3 regions of the Kribbella qitaiheensis genome follow, and region 3 is predicted to be linked to each of the others. Evidence: riboswitches for the same ligand, from Rfam matches in the RefSeq annotation. Region 3 holds a riboswitch; each other region holds the start of a gene.
What was found. Region 3 has a riboswitch for cobalamin ahead of F1D05_RS43335 (ATP-binding protein). Riboswitches for the same ligand answer to the same signal wherever they lie in the genome.

Region 1 (7,591 bases), 3.5 Mb from region 3:
AGCGACCCCGGCTCATTTCGGGGTGGACCGGACCGCCAGCAAGGCAGTCGTCGGCCAGTAGCCGACCAATACCCAGCCGGCCACGCTCATTCCCGCCTGATCCCGACCAATCCCGCCTCGGCTCGGCAGCCGTTTCGAGACGACTGCCTGGCTGGAGGTGCGGTCGGCGGACCAGGAGGTGGCATGGGGCGGGGCTAGGCGGAGTACGGGGTGTCGCCGGTGAAGGTTATGCGCCAGTCGGTGAGCCAGGCGTGGACGGCGACCGTGTAGCCCTCGCGGGTGGCTGCCAGGCGGTGGTGGCCGGCTTCCTGGGGGGCGATCTCGGTGGTCCAGCCGCGGGCGGTCAGGGCGGAGGCTGCGGTGGTGATGGCAGCCGCTGGGTCTGGAGTCACGTCGGGTTCACCGGTTTCGACGGTAATTGAGCAGATCGTGGCCGGGCCGCGGCCGTCGAAGAGGGCGCCAGGGTTGATCGGGCCGGGGTCGTGGGTGATGACGGGAGTTTGACCCGGTACTACGGCTGCCGCGACTGCGAGCAGTTCGGTACGGAGCACCTCGCGTGCTTCGGGCAGTGTCATCGCGTCGGCTCCACCGCTCGTGCGTCGGTGGAGGTCGACCCCAACGCACACGCCGTCATCGGCTTGGCCTTTCTGGACGCCGCGTATGGGCGCGGCCTACCGGCTTCGACGGGATTCGGCCGGGGCGGCTTCCGTCTGCGTTCGCGCGTACCTGGTTCGGGTGGGAGCGTTTGGTCAGGGACACGACTCCGTCATACACCTTGCCGGCGGCTGCCGCGGCGCTGTTGAACGGGTCGGCCCAGGAAACTCCCAGTGCCAGCTTCGACTCCTGTGACCGGCTGGTGTCGGTGGTGGTGATGTGCGCCAGGTCGCCGCGGACCACCCGGCCGATGTTGCGGAGCGCCTCGCTGTTCTGGCGGTAGTACTCGTTGTGCCAATGCACCGAGACGGCCTCGTCGTTCGTCGCCATCCGGATCGCGTCCGGGAAGGTCGCCGGGTCCGGGCCGTGCCACTCGCTGTAGGACACGTAGTCGCCGGGCGCGCGTTCGACGTACAGTCTGGTCGGCTCCGGGACGAAATCCGAGGCCTGGTTGACGAATTTGGTGATTCCGGGGCTGCCGGTGAGTACCACCCGGTCCACCCGGACGCCCTGCATCATCCCTTGACCGACCACATCTGTACCGTAGCTGTGCCCGACCAAGGTGACCTTTGCCTCCGGCAACCTCTCGGTGTCCAGGCCGGCATTGAATCGGCGCAGCGCCGGCCCAGCCTGAATCGCGGATCGCTTACTCGCCGCCTCCCGCAGACCCTGCGGCGAGTCGTAGTCGAGCCACAGCACCGCGGCCGTACCGGGCCCGGCCTCATGCCGGATCAGATCGGCCCGATCCACCTGCCCACGCAGCGTTTCGAGGTTGTTGCCCATCCCCGGAACCAGGACGGCGATGTTGCGCGCCCGATCGAGATCTCCCAGTACTTCGACCGCCCGGCCCTGCCCGTCCGGCTGGATCGCGAGGAACTGACGGTCCCGGAGCACCTTCGCAACGTTGCCTGAAGCATCTACCTCGGCGCTCGCGACCGGCGTCAGCAGCTCGTCAAGGGTCTCCAGCCGCTTGCGCTCATGCTCCCCCACCGGCCCCGCGGCCCGCAGCCGATCGCGGGCGTCGACGAGCCGGAGGTGGTTCGCGCGATACCGGAGTACGGCCGGTGCGCCGTCGAGCGAGCCGACCTCGTCGGGCCGCGTCTCCGCGAGCCGAAGCGCGACGTCAGGTGCCAGCGAAGCGAAGTACGAACGTGTCTCGTACGCCGCTACCTCGGCGGGCAGCTCCTGCACCCGCCGGACCAGCAGCTCGAACTCGTCCGCCATCGCGACTCCCCGTCAGCGCTCCGTGACTCAAAGGTCTCCGAAGTCTGACATTGGAACTCTCTAACGGGAAGACCCGATTATCCGAAGACGAGTGACCAAGCTCCGGTGTGGGCGGACAGGTGGACCACCGAAAGCGGTCGCACGTCGACGTGCCGGAGGGATTCAGCCGGCGCTTCGAGCACGTACAGAACCGCCGCTCGGACCACCGCCGGATGCACGACCGCGACCACGTTCTTGGCGCCATCCTCGGAGGCCGAGGACAAGTCACCCAGCCAGTCGGCGACCCGGATGAGCACGTCGTTCGCGCTCTCGCCGCCGGGCGGTGCCGTGTGCGGATGCTCCAGCCAGCCGCCCACCTGCTGCGGATCCGCGGTCAGCAACTCCTCCAGGCTGCGCCCGGTCCAGTCGCCGTACTCGCGGTCCCGCAGCGCCACCTCGACCTTCGGGGTGAGTCCGAGCGCCTCCGCGGTCTTCACCGCGGCCGGTTCCGGCCCTGCGAACACCTCGTCCGCGTTCAGCTTCAGCTCGCGAGCAGCTTCGAGACTGGCGGCATCCGGCTCGGCAGCGCCGCCGAGGACAAGCCCTCGCAGCGCCGGAGTGAGCGCGTGGGCGACCAGAGTCAGTGCGGTCAAGCGGCGACCACCTTCGAGTCAACGGCTACCGGCGTACGACGGTCGACCGCCGCAGCGTATCCGATTCCGAGCAGCGTCCACAGCACCGTCTGCGTCCCCAGCGAGGCGAGTCGGAACTGCCAGAGCAAGGTCGCCGGGAAGGTGTCGGGCACCTCGTTGATCTTGGGCAGGATCAGGTACCCCACCACGACGGTCGCCACCAGCGCAACGCCACCGCCGGCCAGCCGGATCCACGGCAGCTCGCCGAACCGCTGCACCCACCGCGACGCGGTGACACCGGCCCAGACAGCGAGCAGGCCGATCACCAGCGTGAGCAGGTACGTCACCGTTCGCTTGGTGATGGTGTCCGGATCACCGACCGCGGGCGGGTTCGGCGGGTACTTGAAGAACGGCACGAGCACGATCCCGATGTAGCCCGCGGCGGCCAGGCCGAGCGCGGCGTACGTGTCGCTCTTGGTCCGCAGCTTGCGCCGGAGCAGGGTGAAGCCGACGGCGAAGATGCCGCCGAGCGCCACGCCGTACAGGGAGGTGGCGAGGAAGAGTCCGGCTCGCTGACCGTCACGGCTGACGAGTGGCTTCTCCCCCTCCGCGTGCTCGTGCTCGGCGCCGGTGTCATGGGAGTGCGCGGACGCGTTGGCCTCTTCGATCGCGATCGCGGAGTCGATCCGCGGCTCGCCCGTCACGTAGGCGAAGGTTCCGGCCAGCAGGCCGGCGAAGAGTCCGACGATCAGTCCGCGCACCAGGAGGGATCCGAAGGTACGCATGGCAGACCTGTCTTTCCGAAGGCCCGAGTCCGGGCCGAGGACGTACTGAGGGTGGTTAGACAGAACTGCTAGTGGCAGGGCACGCCGAGCAGGTGGCGGCCGTCGTGCATCAGCTCGTGCATGTACATGCCTGAGCGGGACAGCGCGCCCTGGTCGAAGCCGACCAGGTAGGCGAGCATCAGCGCCAGGCCCACGGTCAGCAGGGCGAGTGCCAGCAGACGCGGCGAAAGAGCCGGTACGGCGACAGACGTGGCGGAAACAGGTGTGTTCATCTGGACCTCCTAGGGAAGTGCGCGTCCCCTTCGAAAGGCTGCTGGTGTCCGAGCGTCCTGACTTACGAGCTGAGCTCGCTCACAGTGGCGCGGCCGTACCGGACTTTCACCGGTTTCCCTCATGGCACCGCAGGTTGTCCCCCGAACCGTAGCCGTCGCGTTCCGTCAGGGTCAACGGACCGCGGCGCGGCGGGTGATGTTTCCCACCCATCGAAACCCAGCTGCAAAGTGCTGCGACGGAGCTTACGGTTGGCAGATGCCGTCAGCTCACCACCTGATCGCCTTCGCGATCACCGCCCTGATCATCATCATCGTGCCGGGCCCGAGCGTGCTGTTCATCGTCGGCCGGGCGCTCGCCGTCGGCCGCCGTGAGGCGGTGCTGACCATGCTCGGCAACACCGCCGGCGCCTCCGTCATGCTGGTCGCCGTCTCACTCGGCCTCGGCACCCTGATCGCCGCGAGCGCGATCGTGCTGACGATCGTGAAGCTGGCCGGCGCGGCGTACCTGATCTATCTCGGCGTCCACGCCTTCCGGACTCGCAAGTCGCTCGCCGCGGCACTGGCCGGCGAGGTCAAGCCGGGCAGCGCCAGGCGCGTACTACGGCAGGGCTTCCTGGTCGGCGTCACGAACGCCAAGACCGCTGTCTTCTTCGCCGCCGTCCTGCCGCAGTTCGTCGACAAGGAGGCCGGATCCGCGACGCTTCAGATCCTGCTTCTCGGCCTGATCTTCATCACCATCGCGCTGTGCTCCGACGGCCTGTGGGCCCTGCTGGCGGGCACCGCTCGCGAATGGTTCGCCAGCTCCCCCCGCCGCCTCGAGCTGGTCGGCGGCACCGGCGGCCTGATGATCATCGGCCTGGGCGCCAGCATCGCCGTCACCGGCTCGAAGGAGTAGCACTACCGGGCTGTACGCCGGGCAGCGAGAACGCCGACGAGGGCGATGAGTGCCGGCAGTCCGAAGGCAGTCAGGTAGGCCGCGATCGGCCAGTGCGGCTCGATGACGGCGAAGACCGAGCCGCCGATGGCGAGCACAGTTGCCGTGGCCAACGAGTCGCTGAGTGACAGGGCCGAGCTGTTCGCGCCCTGCTCCTCGCGGCTCGAGTACTCCAGGACCAGCACCGACACGGTCGGGAACACCGTGCCCATCCCGAGTCCGGTGAGGCTCCAGCCGAGCACGCCGACCAGGACCGGCACGTTCGGGTTCAGCGTCAGTGTCGCCGTCACGATGCCGAGCACGATCGAGACCATCCCGGCCTGCAGGAAGACCGCGTGCGAGAACGGCTGCTTCGGACGTCCGCGGTACCAGGAGGCGGCGGTCCAGCTGAGTGCGCTCACCGTCAGAACCAGCCCGGCGTACGTCGGCGACAGTCCACGCTCACGGGTCAGCATCAGCGGCAGGAACACCTCTGCACCGAACCCGGACGCAGCCACCAAACCCCGCAGCGCGATCACCGAAGGAAGTCCCGACGCCAGCTTGAACGTCCCACTCGGCAACAGCTTCGGCGCGAACGCGACAACTCCGGCCAGACCCGCTATGAGCAACGCAACCTGCAGTACGCCGTGCTGCTGCCCGCCGTAGCTGAGCACTCCGACACCGACCGCCGCGACGACCGCCCATACCGCCTGCTTGCCCCAGATCCTCTGATCGCGCTGCTCGGTCACGGTCCCCGCGTGAGCCAGACCCGGTCGCATCACCAGCGCCGCCGGGATCGCCATCGCCGGTACGGCGAGGAAGACGATCCGCCAGCTCGAGTGCTCCACGATGAGCCCGGCGATGACGGGTCCGACCAGGGACGGCACGACCCAGCCAGTGGCGAAAGCGGCGAAGATCTTCGGCCGGAGCCTGGCCGGGTAGAGGTGACCGACCACGACGTACATGGCGACCGTGAGCAGGCCTGCCCCGAAGCCCTGGACGAAACGGCCGATGACGAGGACCTCCATCGACGGCGCGAGGCCGGCGATCAGCAGGCCGGCCAGGAACCAGCCGGTGCCGTGCCACAGCGGGCGGGTCGGCCCCTTCAGATCGCTCCAGGTGCCGGAGACCACCATGCCGACGACGCCGGATGCCAGCGGTCCACCGAAGGCGAGCGCGTAGAGCGGCAGACCGTTCAGCGCCTGCGCCACCGTCGGCATCGCGGTGGCGACCGCGAGCGCCTCGAACGCGACCAGCACGGTCAGCGCGACCATCCCGATCGTGAGAGCGCGGTACTGCGGCGCAAGCACGCCTGGCAGACGGCCGGCGCCGCGCTGATCGATGGCGGGCTCTTGCTGGTCGGCGGGGAGTTCAGCTGTCGCGGTCATGCCGAGAAGACTCGGCGTTGAAGTGCACTTGAAGTCAACCCTTCGACTTCAAGTGCACTTGAAGATCAGAGGACGGCGGCGAGCACCAGCGCGATGATCGGCGGACCGGCCTGCAGGACCGCCGAGCGGAGCATCTTGCGGTTCGACGCGACCAGGACGATGCCGGCGCCGGCCATACAGGCACAGGCGAACAGCGCGATCGCGTGTCCCTTGTCGCCACCGCCGATCAGGCCGCCGAACGCGCCGAGCGCGAGGAACAGGTTGTAGAAGCCCTGGTTGAACGCCCACGGCTGGGCGATCGCGGCCTCGGTCTCGTTCGGGATCAGGAAGCGCCGGTAGGTGCTGGGCTTCCGGAACAGCAGGCTCTCCATCACGAACACGGCCAAGTGGAAGGCGCCGGCGAGGCCGACGAAGATCTGCGCGACGGTATTCACGAGCGAACCGTACCGCCCCCGTGCCTCCGGCAACAGATTTCCCACGCCCGGAACCCGGCCCTGCACCGACAGGCAGTCATCCGGCCCACGGAGCCGCGAAGGCGCGGGCGGGATTGGCGACGAACATGTCGGCAGCGAACTCCTCGCCGAACCGGCGAATCAAGCGCGGCCGGAGCCCGGTGAGCAGATAGGGCATCCCCGGTCCCTCGCCGGTCGCGCCCCGCGCTTTCGCGGTGGTGGTGTCGCCGCCGAGCAGGAGCTGACCGGCGTACCCGGCATCGACCAGCGCGCCCAGGCACTCGAACAGGTGCGGATCCGTCGCGTTGTTCGCCCGCGACGGCCCGTCGAAGGCCAGAAACGCGCCACGGGCGGCCACTTCGAGATGCAGCTCGTGATCGGGGAAACGGTTCAGGTGCCCCAGGATCACGCTCGTCGGCGGCACACCCCGGTCGTCCACCAACAGCTCCAGTACCGCGTCGGCGCCGCTGCCCAGTTCATGATGGATCCCGATCGGCGCCCCGGTCGCGTGATGCGCCTCCGCGGCGGCAATCAGGACCTCGCGCGCATGAGCATCGAGGACGTGGAAACCCCCGGCCACCTTGATCATCCCGGCCTTCACACCGGTATCGCCGATCCCGTCTGTCAACTCCCGAACAAACAACTCCGCCAGCCTCGGCCTGACTTCGGCGACCACCTCGGCGGCGTAATGGTCGGCCCGATGAAACCCGGTCGCCGCGACCACGTGCACCCCAGCCGACTTCGCGATCTCCGGCAACCACTCCGCGCCCCGCCCCAGCCCGTACGGCGTCCACTGCACGATCGTGCGCCCACCGGCAGCCGCAAAATCCTTTGCCTCTTGCAACGCCGCCTCAGGATCATCCAACTCCTGCCCTGGAAGCAGCGCACTACGAAAGAACAGATGATCATGCGAGTCGGTAACTCCCAACTCACCGGCCGACAGATCCCCAAGAACTGTACGTACCTTCACCACCCCATTGTGGCTGAGCCCGCCCAACCCACGCCGCCGCCAGAGTGAGCTCGGCGACTGCTTTGCCCCAACCGTCTCTTCAGCTCGGCGGCCTCGACCGGTCCGTAACGCTGGTGAGCAAGCTGTGTCGTGTGGCCGCCAAGCAGCTGGCTGAGGTGTGGTTACGCCCAGGTCTGTTGTTTGTTCCCGGTTCCCGGTTGGCGGTGGCGGCGGTATCTGCCGGGTGCGGTGCCGTACTGGCGTTTGAAGGCGTTGGCGAAGGCGAATTCTGAGGTGTAGCCGGTCTGGGCAGCGACGTGCCTGAGCGGGGCGTCGGATCCGT
Region 2 (7,591 bases), 2.0 Mb from region 3:
ACTACCCAACGCGCCCCAACCAACTCCGCGTCTGGCACCCCGGCCCCGGCATCCGGCTACGCGGCGGCACGCAGTACAAGGAAAAGAAGGGCTACCGGTACTCCGAGGACGTCGCCGACCTGGACCCGGACGAGATCGCCCGCCGCACGGACTCCATCACCTGGATCCACCAGTTGCTATCAGCAACGGCCGGCCGCCAGCCCCAATTCGGCTGCTTCGGCCTCCACGAATGGGCCATGGTCTACCGCACCGCGGACATCCGCCACGACTGGCCCCTCCGCCTGGGCTCGACAGGCACCGACCAGGTAGTCGAATCCCACAAGATCGCCTGCTCCCACTACGACGCCTTCCGCTTCTTCACCACCCCCGCGCGCCCCTTGAACCTCCTGCAACCCACCCGCGAGGCTCAACCCTCGCTCGAGCAGGGCGGCTGCCTACACGCCAACATGGACCTCTACAAATGGTCCACCAAGCTGATGCCCTTCACCCCAAGCTCGCTGGTCCTCGACTGCTTCGAACTGGCCCGAGACATCCGCACCCTAGACATGCGCGCATCGCCGTACGACTTCACCGCGTTGGGCTACTCCCCCATCGAAATCGAGACCCCCACCGGCAAAGCGACCTACGCCGCAGCCCAACGAGCCTTCGCCGACCGCGCCGGTCCCCTCCGCCTCCAACTCGCCACCCTCTGCGAGCAGCTCCTCACCACCTGACCCTCGTACGCCGCCCCGAATCGAGCCGGTGATCGGTAGCCAGGCAGCCAATTCCCCAGGGCCTTGCAATCTGGGCGAAGGCCTCGTGCCGGTCGGCAGGCCTTCTTCCCGACCAGTAGTGACTAGTCCGGCCTGGTCGCCTTGAGGGCGAAGAGGAGCGGGATTCGTGGGGCGTCGGCTGGGAGGCGGTACCAGCCTTCGGGGGTTTGGTCCATGGTGGGCCAGCGAGGCCATTGGAGTACTTCGGATTCGCGGAGGCTGGTGAGGTGGAAGCCGGTGGTGGCGAGGGTGGTGATGAGTTCGCCTAGGCCGTGCATCCACTCGTAGCTGCGTTGGCGGCCCGGGACCTGGTCGCCGGTGTAGGTGAAGGTGGAGTCGAGGGCGATCGAGCCGCGGCCTTCGAGGTAGTCCTTGCGAATGGTCAGGGCGCCGGTGTCGCCGGGTTGCGCGACCGGGCCGAGTGCGTTCAGCAGCGGGTGAAATTCGACGATGTAGAGCGATCCGCCTGGCTTCAGCAGAGCGTGGACGACCTCGGCCCACGAGCGGAGATCCGGGAGGTAGCAGAGCGCGCCCTTGCCGGTGTAGACGACGTCGAACTGCCTTCCCTGCAGCGCCTCCGCCGCGTCGTACACGTTGGCGTACACATACTCGACGTCCACCTCCGCAGCAGCCGCGATCCGGCGAGCTTCTTCCAGCGACTTCGCCGACAGATCGAGGCCCACGGTCCGCGCGCCTCGTCGAGCGAAGGCGATCGTCTCGGTGCCGAGATGACACTGCAGGTGTACTATGTCGCGCCCCTCCAGCTCGCCGAGGTCTTCCCACTCGTACTCGGCGAACCAGAAGTCCGCCGGCCGGTCGTAGAACTCACTGGCCGCGTGCAACGCCGCCCGCGCGTCCCAGTCCGCCTCGTTGGCCGCCACCATCCGCAGTACATCCGCTTCCAGTCCCACCGAACCGCCTCCTCGTCACGCTGAGAAACCAGTCTCTCCAGCGCGGGGTGCAGCGGCCGGAGTTCTCACTGCCTGTGAGCGAGCCGGCGGGAGACCCTGCTACCGATCTCCCGCCCGCTGTCAGAAGGTCGCTTCGGCGGTGATCTTCGCGTACGCCGTACTGAATTTCCCATCCGGAACGCAGTTCATGACAGCTGTCTGCCCTGGCTCCAGGTCGCTGCTATTGCAGTCGACATTCCCCAGGACTTCACCGTCCTTGGTCAGGAACTTGAAATGCAGGAAGGCCGTGGACGTCGCGTCGCTGACGTTCTTCACCTTGCCGGTGATCGAGAACATGCCGAGCTCGTTCTTGACCGCCCAGCCGGCCAGCGTCTCGTGCTTGCCGATCGAGAAGGCCTGGCCGGCCTTCACATCGCGCGGTGCGTTGCGGGCCGTGGTGTCGTCGATCCCCTTCGAGATGTCATCCGCGGCCTTCCCCAGGAAGGCCACACAGCCGCCGACTCCGAGCACCGCCAAAGTCAGCAGCACCAGGAACACGTTCCTGACGGTGTGCTTCTTCTTCGGCGGCTGGAAATATGGCGGCTGAAACTGCCCCGGCTGCTGGTATTGACCAGGCGGTGGCATTTGTCCAGGCGGCTGGAATTGGGCAGGCTGCTGCTGCGAGTCATGCGTCACGAGTTCCCCCTCATGCAATGGACAGTGCGCTCCGGGCCGCGACCAGAAGTCGTTCCCCCGGCCCGTTCACTGCAGGCGACCATACGCCTGATCGCCACGCTGGGTAATCACGATTCGGTCTCACTGATTGAGTGCACAGCATTTGCCGAGGTACTTCTTGTTCAAGGTTGCCACTTAACCTTGAACAACGGATACTCGGGTTCATGGCTCGGGTGGAGTTGCATCGGTGGCCGGGGCACCCGGATGGGTTCACCCGGGCTGAACGGCTGGGCGGGTCGTACGAGTTGTACTTTCCGGATCCGCTGGTTGGGCGGGAGTTCGATCTCGACGACGAGGTGCTGGCAGCGTTGGAGGATGCGGCCGGGGATCTTGCGCGGCTGGATGCGACGGCCGCGGTACTGACCAATAGTGAAGCGTTGGCGCGGTTGTTGTTGCGGGCCGAGGCGGTTGGGTCGTCGCAGATCGAAGGGCTTGTGGTTGGGGCGCGGCGGTTGCTCAAGGGCCGAGGCGCTGAGGGGTGATGCTCGGCATCACGATGTCACCGCCGACGAGGTGCTCGGCGCAGTCGATGCGATGACCTGGGTGACCGAGTCCGTGGAGACCGGCGACAAGCTCGAGGTGGAGCATCTGCTCGAAGCGCATCGGCGATTGATGGCGCATTCGCCGACGCCGGAGTACGGCGGTGAGGTGCGTTTCCTGCAGAACTGGATCGGTGGCCGCTCCCCCGCCGAGGCGTACTACGTTCCACCGCCCGCGCAGCTGGTACCTGAACTGCTGGCGGACCTGATGGCGTTCATCCGCGAGTCGCGGTTGCCCGTGCTGGCGAAGGCGGGGATCGCGCATGCCCAGTTCGAGACGATCCATCCCTTTGCCGATGGCAACGGTCGTACCGGGCGCGCGCTGATCCACCTGATCCTGCGCGCCGAGGGACTCGTCGAACGGACCGTTCCACCGGTCTCACTATCGCTGGCGACCCACGCCACGCAGTACGTCGAAGCGCTCACCGCGTTCCGGCACACGGGAAAGGCGACAAATCCACGAGCCCGTACTGCGGCCAACCGGTGGCTACTCATGTTCGCCATCGCGTGCAGTCATGCGACAGCCGAGGCTGCCCGCTTCGAGCGAACCGCCTCGGAGCTCAAGTCCGCTTGGCGGGAGAGAGCAGCTCCGGTACGAGCCGGGTCCGCCGCTGACCTGCTCATCAACACGTTGCCGGCAGCCCCTGTTCTCACCCTCGCGGCAGCAGCCCGGCTGATCGACAGATCTCAGCAGGCCGCCAACCAGGCCCTCACCCGATTGACCGCCGCCGGCGTACTGCGCGAGGTCACCGACGCGCGCCGCAACCGCGTCTACGAAGCCCCCGAACTCATCGATGCATTCACCCTCCTGGAACGCCGTTTCGCCAGCCCCGCCGCCGACACCCGCATCGAACCTCCGAACCGTCCAGTGCCATCAAGCCCCAACCGGCCCTGACCCGCGTGGACCGGCCCATCGCCGCCTCCTCTTCGCACAGCAAACTGCCGCGCGATCGACTAGCAGATCGCGTGGCCGGGCGCCACGACCGACACACCTTCGTGAGTTGACTTCCGCTCGTCGGTCGAGGTTCAATTCGAACATACGTTCGAAGCTCGATCAAACGGGGAGTGTGAGGAACTGTGATGCCGGAGCCGTTCGACTGGGACATCCTGCAGCGACCGTCCGCGATGGCGATGGTGCGGGGACAGCTCGGCTTCAGCTGGATGGTGTTGTCCGGGCGGCTCGCCGCGCTGACCGACGAGCAGTACTTCTGGCGCCCGAGCAGCCAGGCATTGACCGTCGTACGACGGCAGTACGCCGGGCGCTTCAGATCGATGGGGTCCGGCGAGTGGGTCGCGCAGTGGCCGGACGAGCCGGATCACCGCGGACCGCGGACCATCGCCTGGCTGATCGCCCATCTGACCGAGACCTTCTTCGAGCGCTGGGAGTGGACCTTCGGCGCCAGCAGGCAGGGGCCGGGCCGACATCACCCTGCACGGCAACGCCCAGGACGCGGTCGCCTGGCTCGCGCACTGGGTCGATGCCTGGCAGGAGTCGATTGCCGGACTGGACGAGGAGCAGGCGATGACGGTCGGCATCAGCCAGGCAACCGAACTCGACGCTTCCGAGCCGTTCGGCCATGTCGTCCTACGCCTCAACCGCGAACTCATCCACCACGGCTCCGAGATCATGACCCTGCAGGACCTCCATGCCCTCGCCGCCTAACCAGCGCCGGACCAACCAGCACGGGACCGACCATCGCCGACCTGAGCTACCTCGGCGACTTGACCTGCCCCGGCAGCCTGACCTGCACCGCTTGTCCGACCCGTCCCGGCGATCTGAGCCGCCTCGACAGTCCCACTCGTTCCGGCAGCCCGATCCGCTCGGGCTTCCGGACCAGAACGCCTGGCCGCCAGGGCGCGGATTCTCCAACCACCGCTCAGGAGAGCGTCTTGGTGGCCAGGTCCCATCTTGACATCGCGGCGTGCTGAGATGATTTCCACAAGATGTGCGACACGCGGCGCGTCGCGGCACTACATGTGGGGGTTCTGTGGCTAAAGTCTCTACTACTGGCGAACAGGGGAATCCGGTGGAAATCCGAAGCTGCCCCGCAGCGGTAAGCGGGGAATGTGCTCCGTGAGCCCGAATACCTGTCGCCGGTGCGTGTGCCGCCGGCGCACGCTGTCCGAGGCCTCGAGGGCGGGCCGCAGGGCGTGACAGCAGAAGATCAGCAAGATGGTGGGCAGCAGCCCCGGACCGGGTCGTAAGACGCGGGTCGGCACCTAGCACCCCATCGGGTCGTGAGCACCCCAGGCCGGGGTGCCGCGCGCGCTGATCGACCCTGTCCCGTCGTGCGCTCCACTCCCGGGTCCCGGTCGTCAAAAGACTCGCGTGGAGAGAGCGCTTGTGACCATCGTTTCGCCATCCCAACCGACCATCGGCCAACCGGCCAGCGGCCAGCCGACCAATGGCGCACCCGGTCAGTCGGCACCGAACCAGCTGACCGTCGTACGCCGTGACGGCAGCAGCGCCGCGTTCGACCCGACCAAGATCTCGGTCGCCCTGAGCAAAGCCTTCCTGGCCGTCGAGGGCACCGAGGCCGGCAGCAGCCATCGGGTCCGCGATCTCGTCACCGACCTGACCGACCGCGTTGTCACCACCCTCACCAGCCGCGGCGACGCGCGGCGCAGCGTGCAGGTCGAGGACATCCAGGACCAGGTCGAGCTCGCCCTGATGCGGGCCGGCGAGCACCAGGTCGCCCGCGCCTACGTGCTGTACCGCGAGGAGCGCACCAAAGCCCGGACGCCCGACACAGCGGCCGAGCTCAGCACCAAGCCGGTCATCAACGTCCGCGCGGCCGACGGCACCAGCGCACCGCTCGACGTCGAGCGCCTGCGCGTGATCGTCGCCGAGGCAGCGGCGGGTCTCGGATCGGTCGACGCCGAGCTGATCCTGAACGAGACGCTCGGCTCTTGCTACGACGGCATCGCCCAGCACGAGGTCGAGCTCGCCCTGGTGATGGCGGCCCGCGGCTACGTCGAGACCGAGCCGGAGTACAGCTTCGCCGCCTCCCGGTTGCTGCTCGACCAGATTCGTCGCGAGACGCTCGGCCGCGTGCACGGTGAGCCGCGGCAGGCGAGCCAGGCCCGACATGGCCACGGCGTACGTCGACTACTTCCCGCTCTACATCCAGACCGGGATCGAGGCCGGGCTGCTCGACCCCGAGCTGGCCACCTTCGATCTGGCCAGGCTGGCCGCGGCGATCAAGCCGGAGCGCGACCTCGACTTCGCCTTCCTCGGCCTGCAGACCCTCTACGACCGCTATCTCCTGCACATCGACAAAACAAGGTTCGAGCTGCCGCAGGCCTTCTTCCTCCGGGTCGCGATGGGGATCTCCTTGAAGGAAGAGAACCGCGAGGAGCGCGCGCTCGAGTTCTATGAGCTGCTCAGCTCGTTCCGGTTCATGTCCTCGACGCCGACCCTGTTCAACTCCGGAACGACGCGGCCGCAACTGTCGTCCTGCTTCCTGACCACGGTCGACGACGACCTGTCCGGCATCTTCGCCGGCATCCGCAACAACGCGCTGCTCGCCAAGTACTCCGGTGGACTCGGCAACGACTGGACCCCGGTCCGCGGCATCGGCGCCAAGATCCGCGGCACCAACGGCGAGTCGCAGGGCGTCGTACCGTTCCTCAAGATCGCCAACGACACCGCCGTCGCGGTCAACCAGGGAGGTAAGCGCAAGGGTGCGGTCTGCGCGTACCTCGAAACCTGGCACATGGACATCGAGGAGTTCCTCGACCTCCGCAAGAACACCGGCGACGAGCGCCGTCGTACCCATGACATGAACACCGCGAACTGGGTGCCCGACCTGTTCCTGCAGCGGGTCGAGGCCGGTGGCGACTGGACCCTGTTCTCCCCCGACGAGGTCCCGGACCTGCACGACCTGTACGGCGCGGCCTTCGCCACGGCGTACGAGAGCTACGAGCGGGCAGCGGATCGCGGCGAGATCCGGGTGTTCCGCCGGGTCAAGGCCGTCGACCTGTGGCGCCGGATGCTGACCGTGCTGTTCGAGACCGGTCACCCGTGGATCACCTTCAAGGACGCGTGCAACCTGCGCTCGCCGCAGCAGCACGACGGCGTGGTCCACTCGTCGAACCTGTGCACCGAGATCACCCTGAACACCACCGTCGACGAGACCGCGGTCTGCAACCTGGGCTCGGTCAACCTGGTCGCGCACCTGACCGGGACCGGCCTCACAGCCGCTGGTTTGGATGGCGAACTCCTCCGCGACACCGTGAAGACGGCAGTCCGGATGCTCGACAACGTGATCGACGTGAACTTCTACACCACGCCGGAGTCGGAGCGCGCGAACCAGCGGCACCGTCCGGTCGGCCTCGGCCTGATGGGCTTCGCCGACGCGCTCTTCGCGCTGCGCATCCCCTACAGCTCCGACGCCGCCGTCGCGTTCGCCGACAGCTCGATGGAGCAGATCAGCTACCACGCGATCGAGGCCTCGAGCGACCTGGCCGCCGAGCGCGGCCGATACCAGACGTACGACGGATCACTGTGGAGCCAGGGCATCCTGCCGATCGACTCGCTGGAGCTGCTGCGGCAGGCCCGCAACGGCGATCTGACCGTCGACACCGGCAAGGAGCTCGATTGGGACGTACTGCGGGTGAAGGTGCTCCGCGACGGCATGCGCAACTCGAACGTGCTGGCGATCGCGCCGACCGC
Region 3 (7,591 bases):
GCCGTCGTAGAGGCCCATCACGCCTTCGACGACGGCGAGATCCGCACCGGCGGCGCCGTGGGCGAACAGTGGGGCGACCCGTTCCTCGCCGGACAGCATCGGGTCGAGGTTGCGGCCCGGCCGACCGGTCGCGACCGCGTGGAACCCGGGGTCGATGTAGTCCGGCCCGACCTTGAACCCAGCAACCCGATGACCGGCAAGCCGCAGGGCAGCCATCAACCCAACCGCGACCGTCGTCTTCCCCGCCCCCGACGAAGGCGCAGCAACAACAACCCGCGGGATGCTCACCACGGCCCACCCACCTCGCACTCAACCCAAAGCGCCCGCGGACCGAGTGACTGCGTGCTCACCACCGGCCACCGTCCCGCACTGGTTGCCGTGGACCAGCTGATTGCGGGCTCACCACTCGATGCCCTTCTGGCCTTTCTGGCCGGTGTCCATCGGGTGTTTGAGTTTGGTCATCTCGGTGACCAGGTCGGCCGCGTCGATCAGGCGCTGGTCGGCGTTGCGGCCGGTGATCACCACGTACTGGTGACCCGGCCGCTTGGTCAGCGTCTCGACCACCTCGTCGACGTCCACCCAGCCCCACTTCATCGGGTAGGTGAACTCGTCCAGCACATAGAGATCGTGCGTCTCGGCCTCGATCCGGCGCTGGATCTCACGCCAGCCTTCGAGCGCGTCGGCGGCATGGTCCTCCTCGGTACCGGCCTTGCGCGACCAGCTCCAGCCCTCGCCCATCTTGTGCCACTCGACCGGGCCGCCCTGACCCGTTGCCTCGTGCAACTGTCCGAGCGCCTTGAACGCCTCTTCCTCGCCGACCTTCCACTTCGCGCTCTTGACGAACTGGAAGACGCCGATGTTCCAGCCCTGGTTCCAGCCGCGCAGCGCCATCCCGAACGCCGCGGTCGACTTCCCCTTCATCTCACCGGTGTGCACCATCAGCAATGGCCGGTTCCGGCGCTGCCGGGTGGTCAGACCGTCCTTCGGTACGACGCTCGGTTGTCCTTGTGGCATCAGGCGGCGCTCCGATCCGTGACGGCGCGAACAAGGTTGCCCGCAGCAACTTCACCCAGATCCAGGTACTCCGCGCCGAGGTCGGTCGCCAGCTCGGCGGCCAGTCCGAGCCGTACGCCGCGACGCGGTTCGCAGTCCACCACGACGCTCGCGATCCCTTGCATCGCCAGCCAACCGGCTGCCTGCTTCGCTCTCGCGAACGCCTTCTCACCTTGCGTGGCGCGGCCGTCCGTGACCAGCACCAGCAACGGCCGGCGCCGCGGATCCCGAATCGCGGCGATTCGTAGTACGTCGGCTGCCTGCAGAAGCCCTTCGGCGAGCGGGGTGCGACCACCGGTCGGAAGGGATTCCAGCCGCCGTACTGCGGTCTCGACGCTGCCGGTCGGCGGCAGGGCGACCGTGGCGGCGGCACCGGAGAAGGTGACCAGGCCGACCTTGTCGCGTCGCTGGTAGGCGTCGAGGAGGAGAGAGACGATCGCGGTCTTCACCTCGCCCATCCGCCTCTTCGTGCCCATCGAGCCGGAGGCGTCGACGCAGAAGAGGACGAGGTTGCCCTCGCGTCCTTCGCGGACGGCCAGGCGGATGTCGTTGCCGCGGACGGTGAGGCCGGGGCCTGACCTACCACGGGCGTGTTGGTGGGGTGCTGCTGAGCGGATCGTGGCGAGCAGGTGCGGGCGGCCTGGTTCGCGACCGACTCTTGCTCGGTCGCCGACAACGCGGCCGACTTCGGTGATCGCGCGGGAGCGGCGACCGGCCACGCCGGCGCCTGCGGCTTGGACGCTCAGGAGGCGAGCCTTGTAGGGCTCGGAGCTTGCCTCGACCTGACCGGTCGGGGTCGGTCCGGCCTGGCCCGCCTTGGGCGTCGCGTTCGGCGGGGTCGTCGCGTCGCGCTCGGAGACCTGGTCCGCGTCGAGAGCCGACGGATCGTCCTCGGACGCCGCGGCATCGGGCGCCTTGCCCTCCGGGGCCTCGATCATCCGGGCCGCCATCTGGGCCGCCGTTGCCCGGGCCGTTGTCCGGGCCACCGCTCGGGCTGCCCTCGGGGCCGCCGTTCGGGCCGCCTTCGGGGTCGTCGTCCGGGTCGGGTTCGGGTGGGGTGCTGTTGTTGATCGCCTGCTCGAGCTGCTCGTCGTCGAGACCGGGGGCGTCGAACGGGTTGCGACGTTTGCGGTGGGGCAGGGCGAGCTTGGCTGCGGCTCGTACGTCCTCCACCTCGACCACCGTGCGCCCCGACCAGGCGGCGTGCGCGACCGCAGTACGGGCGGTCACGAGGTCTGCGCGCATCCCGTCGACGTCGAACGACGCGCAGATCTCGGCGATCTGGCGGAGCGCGGCGTCGGTCAGGATCACGTCCGTCAGCAGGCTCTGTGCTTTGACGATCCGCTCGGCGAGTTCGCGCTGGGCGTTGGCGAACCGGGCGACGTACGCGGTCGGATCGGCCTCATAGGTCAGCCGCGCGCGCATCACCTCGACGCGGACGGCGGGGTCGCGGCTCGCGACGACGTCGACGGTCAGGCCGAAGCGGTCGAGCAGCTGCGGGCGGAGCTCGCCTTCTTCGGGGTTCATGGTGCCGACGAGGACGAATCGCGCCGGGTGGGTGATGGAGACGCCGTCCCGTTCGACCGTCGCGCGGCCCATCGCCGCCGCGTCCAGGAGTACGTCGACCAGGTGGTCGTGCAGCAGGTTGACCTCGTCGACATACAGGAGTCCGCGGTGCGCGGCGGCGAGCAGCCCCGGCTCGTACGCCGTGACGCCTTCGGAGAGCGCTCGCTCGAGATGCAGGGAGCCGAGTACGCGGTCCTCCGTCGCTCCCACCGGAAGCTCGACCAGGCGGGCGGGACGCAGGGAGCGCTCTCCGCCGTTCTCGAGGCCGATCTCGACGCTGAGCTCGTGGGGGCCGACCTGGTGCGGGCCGTCGGGACAGTCGGCAGCCGGGTGGTCCGGGTCGCAGGAGAAGCGGCAGCCCGTCACCACCTCGACGGCGGGCAGGATCTCGGTGAGCGCCCGGACCGCGGTCGACTTCGCCGTCCCCTTCTCGCCGCGGATCAGCACCCCACCGATCGCCGGCGACACCGCGGCGAGGATCAGCGCGAGCTGCAGCCCCTCCATCCCGACGACCGCGGTGAACGGAAAGCCATCCGACAACACCCCACGGTGCGAAGCGCCCGGGGCCAGCGGGGCCGGGTGCGGACCCGGCGCGGGGTGGGAGTTCGGCGCGGGGTGGGAGTTGGAGGCGGGGCTAGAGCCCGGGGCGGGGCTAGAGCCCGGGGCGGGGCTAGAGCCCGGGGCGGGGCTAGAACCCGGGGCGGCGTGAGAGACGGGGGCGGGGTCGGAACCCGGGTGAGAGCTGGGGGTGGGTTGTGAGGTGGGTGGAGCTGGCCGCATGGGCGGTGGTTCCCTTCGTCCTGCGGGTATCCACGCCCGCCTTGGCACCTGGCTCACCGGGAACGCGGAGAGCGCTCCCTGGTGGACGACGGGAGATGTCCTGGCTTCCGGGTACTCACCCGGTCACAGTGGCGGGACCGCCCCGGACTTAAGCCCCTCAGGGCCGTCACCGGTGTTCCTCTCCAACCGTCCCGGCGATCATTCCACACCACCCAGCGCGCCCCACCCTCCGGAGACGAACCTCACCAGCAACCGCCTGTGACCAAGCCGGCAGGACGACGCTCTACCGGTGAAGGGGAGGGTGGGTGCAGGGCGCGTCAAGATGCGAGGGCGTGCGGTGAAGTCAGGCGGCGTGGGGTATGGCTGGTGGGTCGATGTAGGCGCGGTCGGTGGGGCTGATCCAGATCAGTGATCCGGTGTCGGTGGTGAAGATCTGCCAGTTGCCGTGGTGCTTGAGGCGATGGTGTTGGCGGCAGAAGGCCTCGAGGTTGTCGGCGTCGGTCAGGCCTTTCGGGAACGGGACGCGGTGGTCGAGGTCGCAGTATTTGACGCGTGCGTTGCAGCCGGGGAACCGGCAGCGCCGGTCCCGGTCGCGGACGTGCTGGTCCAGTCCCGGACTCGGTGTGTACCGGGCGGGATCGGACTTCGGGGACCGGTCGGTCAACCTGTATCTGAACTTGGCCCGGGTGAAGGCCATCGCGAGGGCGTCTTGGGGCAGGGTTCCGTAGCCTTCGAGTTCGCCGCCGGTGCAGACCGCGCCGGTGGCGAGTGCTTCGGCCTCGGCGTAGGTGCAGTGGATCACCACCTGGACCCCGACCGCCGGGTTCAACCCCGATTCCGGCAACACCCCAACCGCACCAGCCACACCCGGCGCACCCGGCGCCACACCCGCCGCAACACCCGGCGCACCCGGCGCCGTACCTGCCGCACCTGCCGCACCTGGCGCACCTGGCGCCGCAGCCGAGGCTGTACTCGGTGCGGTCTCCGCGTCAGCAACTCGGCCGGCGGTCGCACCTCGATCATTCGCGGCGTCCCCGGACGCGGGCTCAGAACCCGGGTGGGCGCTGTTGGTGTGGTCGGGGTGGGCTGTGGAGGGGCCGGGGTGGTTCGGTGCCTCACCCGCAGCGGCGCCGGGGGCCGCGGTGGCTTGGTCATGGCCGAGGAGGCGGGCAACGGCCAGGTCGGTGCGGAGCTGGTCCAGGGTGCGGGGATCGCCTTGGCGTTGCAGCTCGATACAACGCGCGGTCAGGGCCGCCATGATGGCGGTGATGTCGATCGCCGAGGTCGACACCACCAGATCGGCCATCCCGCCATCGTGGGACACCGTGTAGGTGGTGCGTTCCAGCTGCCGCTGCGCATGCAGCAGCGACTCGTACTCCGCGAGCACTTTGGCCGCTTCGCGGTGTGCGATCTGCTTGATCCGCGCCCAGCCATAGCGTTGACCCCACGCGAGCACGACCTTCTCGACGCCGGCGCGGAGATCGCCGTCGGCAATGACTGCCAGTTCGTGGGCGATGTGCTGCGCTGCGGCCGCCGGCAACCCGCCGGCGCGCAGCAGCGCGAGGGTGGTGGGGAACCGCTCGACCAGAACAGCCGCCCGGTTCAGCCACCGCGCCGCCGTCCGGCGGTGAGCGCCCAGCACCAGCCCGATCTCGTCCGACACCGACCGCAACACATCACCCGACCAACGCCGCTCCGCCGGACCCGCCGCCCGATCCCCGGGCCGCGGCGACTCATGACCCAGATCAGCCGACGTCCCCGCCAACACGTGATGCAGCCCGACCATCCGCTCGGCCTTCCGGGCAGCCAGCACCGACTCCAACTGCGAGATCATGGACAACTGACCCAGCAACTCGTCCGCGTCCAGCACAGCAGCGTCCGCGCCGACCACCGAGGTCAACGCGTCCACCATCTCCACAGGACTATCGAACATGCTAGCGACTATAGACCCTTCTGGCGACAATGAGTGACACCAGAGAAGGGCTGTGGACAACCTCAAAACCCAACCCAGCAAGGGAAACAGGCTCCATCCCAGGTAGGCAGTAGCCGGCGGCGGCTGCGTCCGCTGCCGTCTCATCTGCTTGCCGACAATTCGCCTCTCCGTGAGCCCAAGGTCAGGACCTTTGGCACTGCTGATGCAGCACGCCGACGCCTAGGTTCGGACGGAGCACTCGGCTCGGCACGCCGTCCACATGGGGGGAAAAATATGAGCGGACCCGTCATCTCACCGCAGGTTCCACAGAATCACCGCGAGGCGAAGGCCACCGCGAAGGCGGCCAAAGCGTACGCGAAGGCACAGCGCCCGTGGTTCAAGAAGAAGCGCTTCATCGGGCTCGGACTGCTAGCCATCCTCGTTGTCATCATTGTCGCTACGAACAGCTCCGGTTCGAAGACACAATCGGGCACCGCGCCGGGCGCGGCAGCGACGGCCACGAAGGCTGCTCCCCCGGCTGCTGCGACCGGGAAGGCTCTGCCGATCCAGAACGGGGACTGGCGGCTCGACTCCATTCGGATCAAGGACGACGGCCTCGGAGACTTCAGTGGGGTCGCCCGTGTCACCTACACGGGTGACGACAGCAAGGGCGGCAGCAATCTCTTCACTCTCACAGTCTTCAAGAGCGGCAAGGACGTCGCAGCACTGACCGGCAGCGCGAACACTGTCGCACCGGGGACCCAGGTCACCGTCGAATTCATCAGCAGCGAAAAGTTCGTCACCGGTCCCTACACCTACGACTTCCAGAACGACCTCTGAGCCTGGCTGGGCCGCAGCTGTCTCAATCCCACTTGGTGCAACTGCCGACACGGGGCACTAGGGCAGGCGCCTGGCGAGGTGGTCGGCGGCGGCGGTGTCGGGGAGCGCCTGAACGCCTGTGATCGACGTGACGGTGATGTAGCCCTCGGCGAGGAGGGCCTCGTCTGAGTCGGGGTCCTGGGCGGGGTCCGGGTCGCGCAGGATCATGATCGGCTCGCCGGTCGGGGCGACGCCGGCCTTCAGGCGACTCGGGTTCACGGCGGCGAGAGTGGCGCTCCGGACACCACGAAGTTCCGCCTTGGGGACGTCAGGCACGTTGAGGTTGAGCACCGTGCCGGTCGGCTGGCCGCGCAGCCAGGCGAGCAGTTCGACGGCAACCTCCGCCGCGACCTCCAAGTACTGCGGGTCCTCGGAGCCGATGCTTACAGCCAACCCCGACATCCCCTGGGTCGCGCCCGTGAGCGCGGCACCGACCGTGCCGGAGTGCAGGATCGGGCCGAAGTTGTATCCGTGGTTGATCCCCGACACGACTACCTCGGGAGACTTACCGAAAGCACCGAGCCGAGCCATCGTGACAGCGAGCGCCGGCGTGCCGTCGACCCCGATGTAGGTGACCCCGTCGGCATCCTCCGTAGCGGTCGCGATCGGCCGGTTCACCCACGCGGGCCCGCGCCGTACCGACCCCGCTCTGATCCGTCAGCGGCGCGACCACCAGTACCTCGTGCCCGTACGCGGCCAGCGCCGAAGCCAGGGCCCTGATCCCCCGAGCCTGGTAGCCGTCGTCGTTGGTGACCAGGACCCGAAGCTGCTCAGAAACCATGCCTCCACCCAATCACACGGCCGCCGAACGCTCAGGTCGTATCTCAGCCGCGGTCCTCGATGTCACCTTCTGTTTCGAGGACTGCCGTCCGCAGTGTCTCCAGCGCTTCGTCGGTCGGCTCCGCCCACAGACCGCGCTGGGCCGCTTCCAGCAGGCGCTCGGCGATGCCGTGCCGCGCCCACGGGTTCGACTTGCGGAAGAACTCGGCGATCTCCGGGTTCGCGACGTACTCCTTGGTGAGCGTCTCGTACATCCAGTCGTCCACCACGCCCGCGGTCGCGTCGTACCCGAACAGGTAGTCCACCGTCGCGGCCATCTCGAAGGCGCCCTTGTACCCGTGCCGCTGCATCGCCGCCATCCAGCGGGGGTTCACCACGCGCGCCCGGAAGACGCGCTTGGTCTCCTCCTCCAGCGTCCGCGTCTTCACCTGAGCCGGTACCGCGGAGTCGCCGATGTACGCCTTCGGGTTGGACCCGGTCAGATGCCGCACCATCGCGACCATGCCGCCGTGGTACTGGAAGTAGTCGTCCGAATCCATGATGTCGTGCTCCCGCGTATCCGCGTTCTTCGCCGCGACCTGGATCCGGGCATAGGCGCGCTCCATCGACGGCCGAGCCTCC

Region 1: another riboswitch for cobalamin. It lies ahead of F1D05_RS19675 (CbtB domain-containing protein); the one in region 3 lies ahead of F1D05_RS43335 (ATP-binding protein).
Region 2: another riboswitch for cobalamin. It lies ahead of F1D05_RS39845 (ATP cone domain-containing protein); the one in region 3 lies ahead of F1D05_RS43335 (ATP-binding protein).

The regions. Positions count from the first base shown of each region.
Region 1 is NZ_CP043661.1:4,190,495-4,198,085, forward strand. It holds gene F1D05_RS19655 (hypothetical protein) at 195-575, opposite strand; gene F1D05_RS19660 (alpha/beta hydrolase) at 631-1,878, opposite strand; gene F1D05_RS19665 (histidine phosphatase family protein) at 1,956-2,510, opposite strand; gene F1D05_RS19670 (CbtA family protein) at 2,507-3,274, opposite strand; gene F1D05_RS19675 (CbtB domain-containing protein) at 3,343-3,546, opposite strand; adenosylcobalamin (AdoCbl) riboswitch at 3,597-3,667, opposite strand; gene F1D05_RS19680 (LysE family translocator) at 3,803-4,441, shown strand; gene F1D05_RS19685 (MFS transporter) at 4,444-5,847, opposite strand; gene F1D05_RS19690 (DUF1304 domain-containing protein) at 5,913-6,281, opposite strand; gene F1D05_RS19695 (phosphotriesterase family protein) at 6,358-7,269, opposite strand; gene F1D05_RS40465 (helix-turn-helix domain-containing protein) at 7,431-7,591, opposite strand, start outside.
Region 2 is NZ_CP043661.1:1,464,016-1,471,606, forward strand. It holds gene F1D05_RS06650 (3-methyladenine DNA glycosylase) at 1-713, shown strand, start outside; gene F1D05_RS06655 (class I SAM-dependent methyltransferase) at 836-1,663, opposite strand; gene F1D05_RS06660 (FxLYD domain-containing protein) at 1,784-2,287, opposite strand; gene F1D05_RS38675 (Fic/DOC family N-terminal domain-containing protein) at 2,542-2,859, shown strand; gene F1D05_RS06665 (Fic family protein) at 2,921-3,811, shown strand; partial or broken gene F1D05_RS06670 (DinB family protein) at 4,078-4,579, shown strand; cobalamin riboswitch at 4,889-5,026, shown strand; partial or broken gene F1D05_RS39845 (ATP cone domain-containing protein) at 5,261-5,587, shown strand; gene F1D05_RS06680 (ribonucleoside-diphosphate reductase subunit alpha) at 6,006-7,591, shown strand, end outside.
Region 3 is NZ_CP043661.1:7,658,237-7,665,827, reverse strand. It holds gene F1D05_RS36280 (cobyrinate a,c-diamide synthase) at 1-288, opposite strand, end outside; gene cobO (cob(I)yrinic acid a,c-diamide adenosyltransferase) at 400-1,014, opposite strand; gene F1D05_RS41605 (VWA domain-containing protein) at 1,014-1,529, opposite strand; gene F1D05_RS43335 (ATP-binding protein) at 1,633-3,159, opposite strand; cobalamin riboswitch at 3,473-3,610, opposite strand; gene F1D05_RS36265 (HNH endonuclease signature motif containing protein) at 3,743-5,332, opposite strand; gene F1D05_RS36260 (hypothetical protein) at 5,606-6,151, shown strand; gene surE (5'/3'-nucleotidase SurE) at 6,209-6,808, opposite strand; gene F1D05_RS42405 (5'/3'-nucleotidase SurE) at 6,696-6,971, opposite strand; gene cobN (cobaltochelatase subunit CobN) at 7,015-7,591, opposite strand, start outside.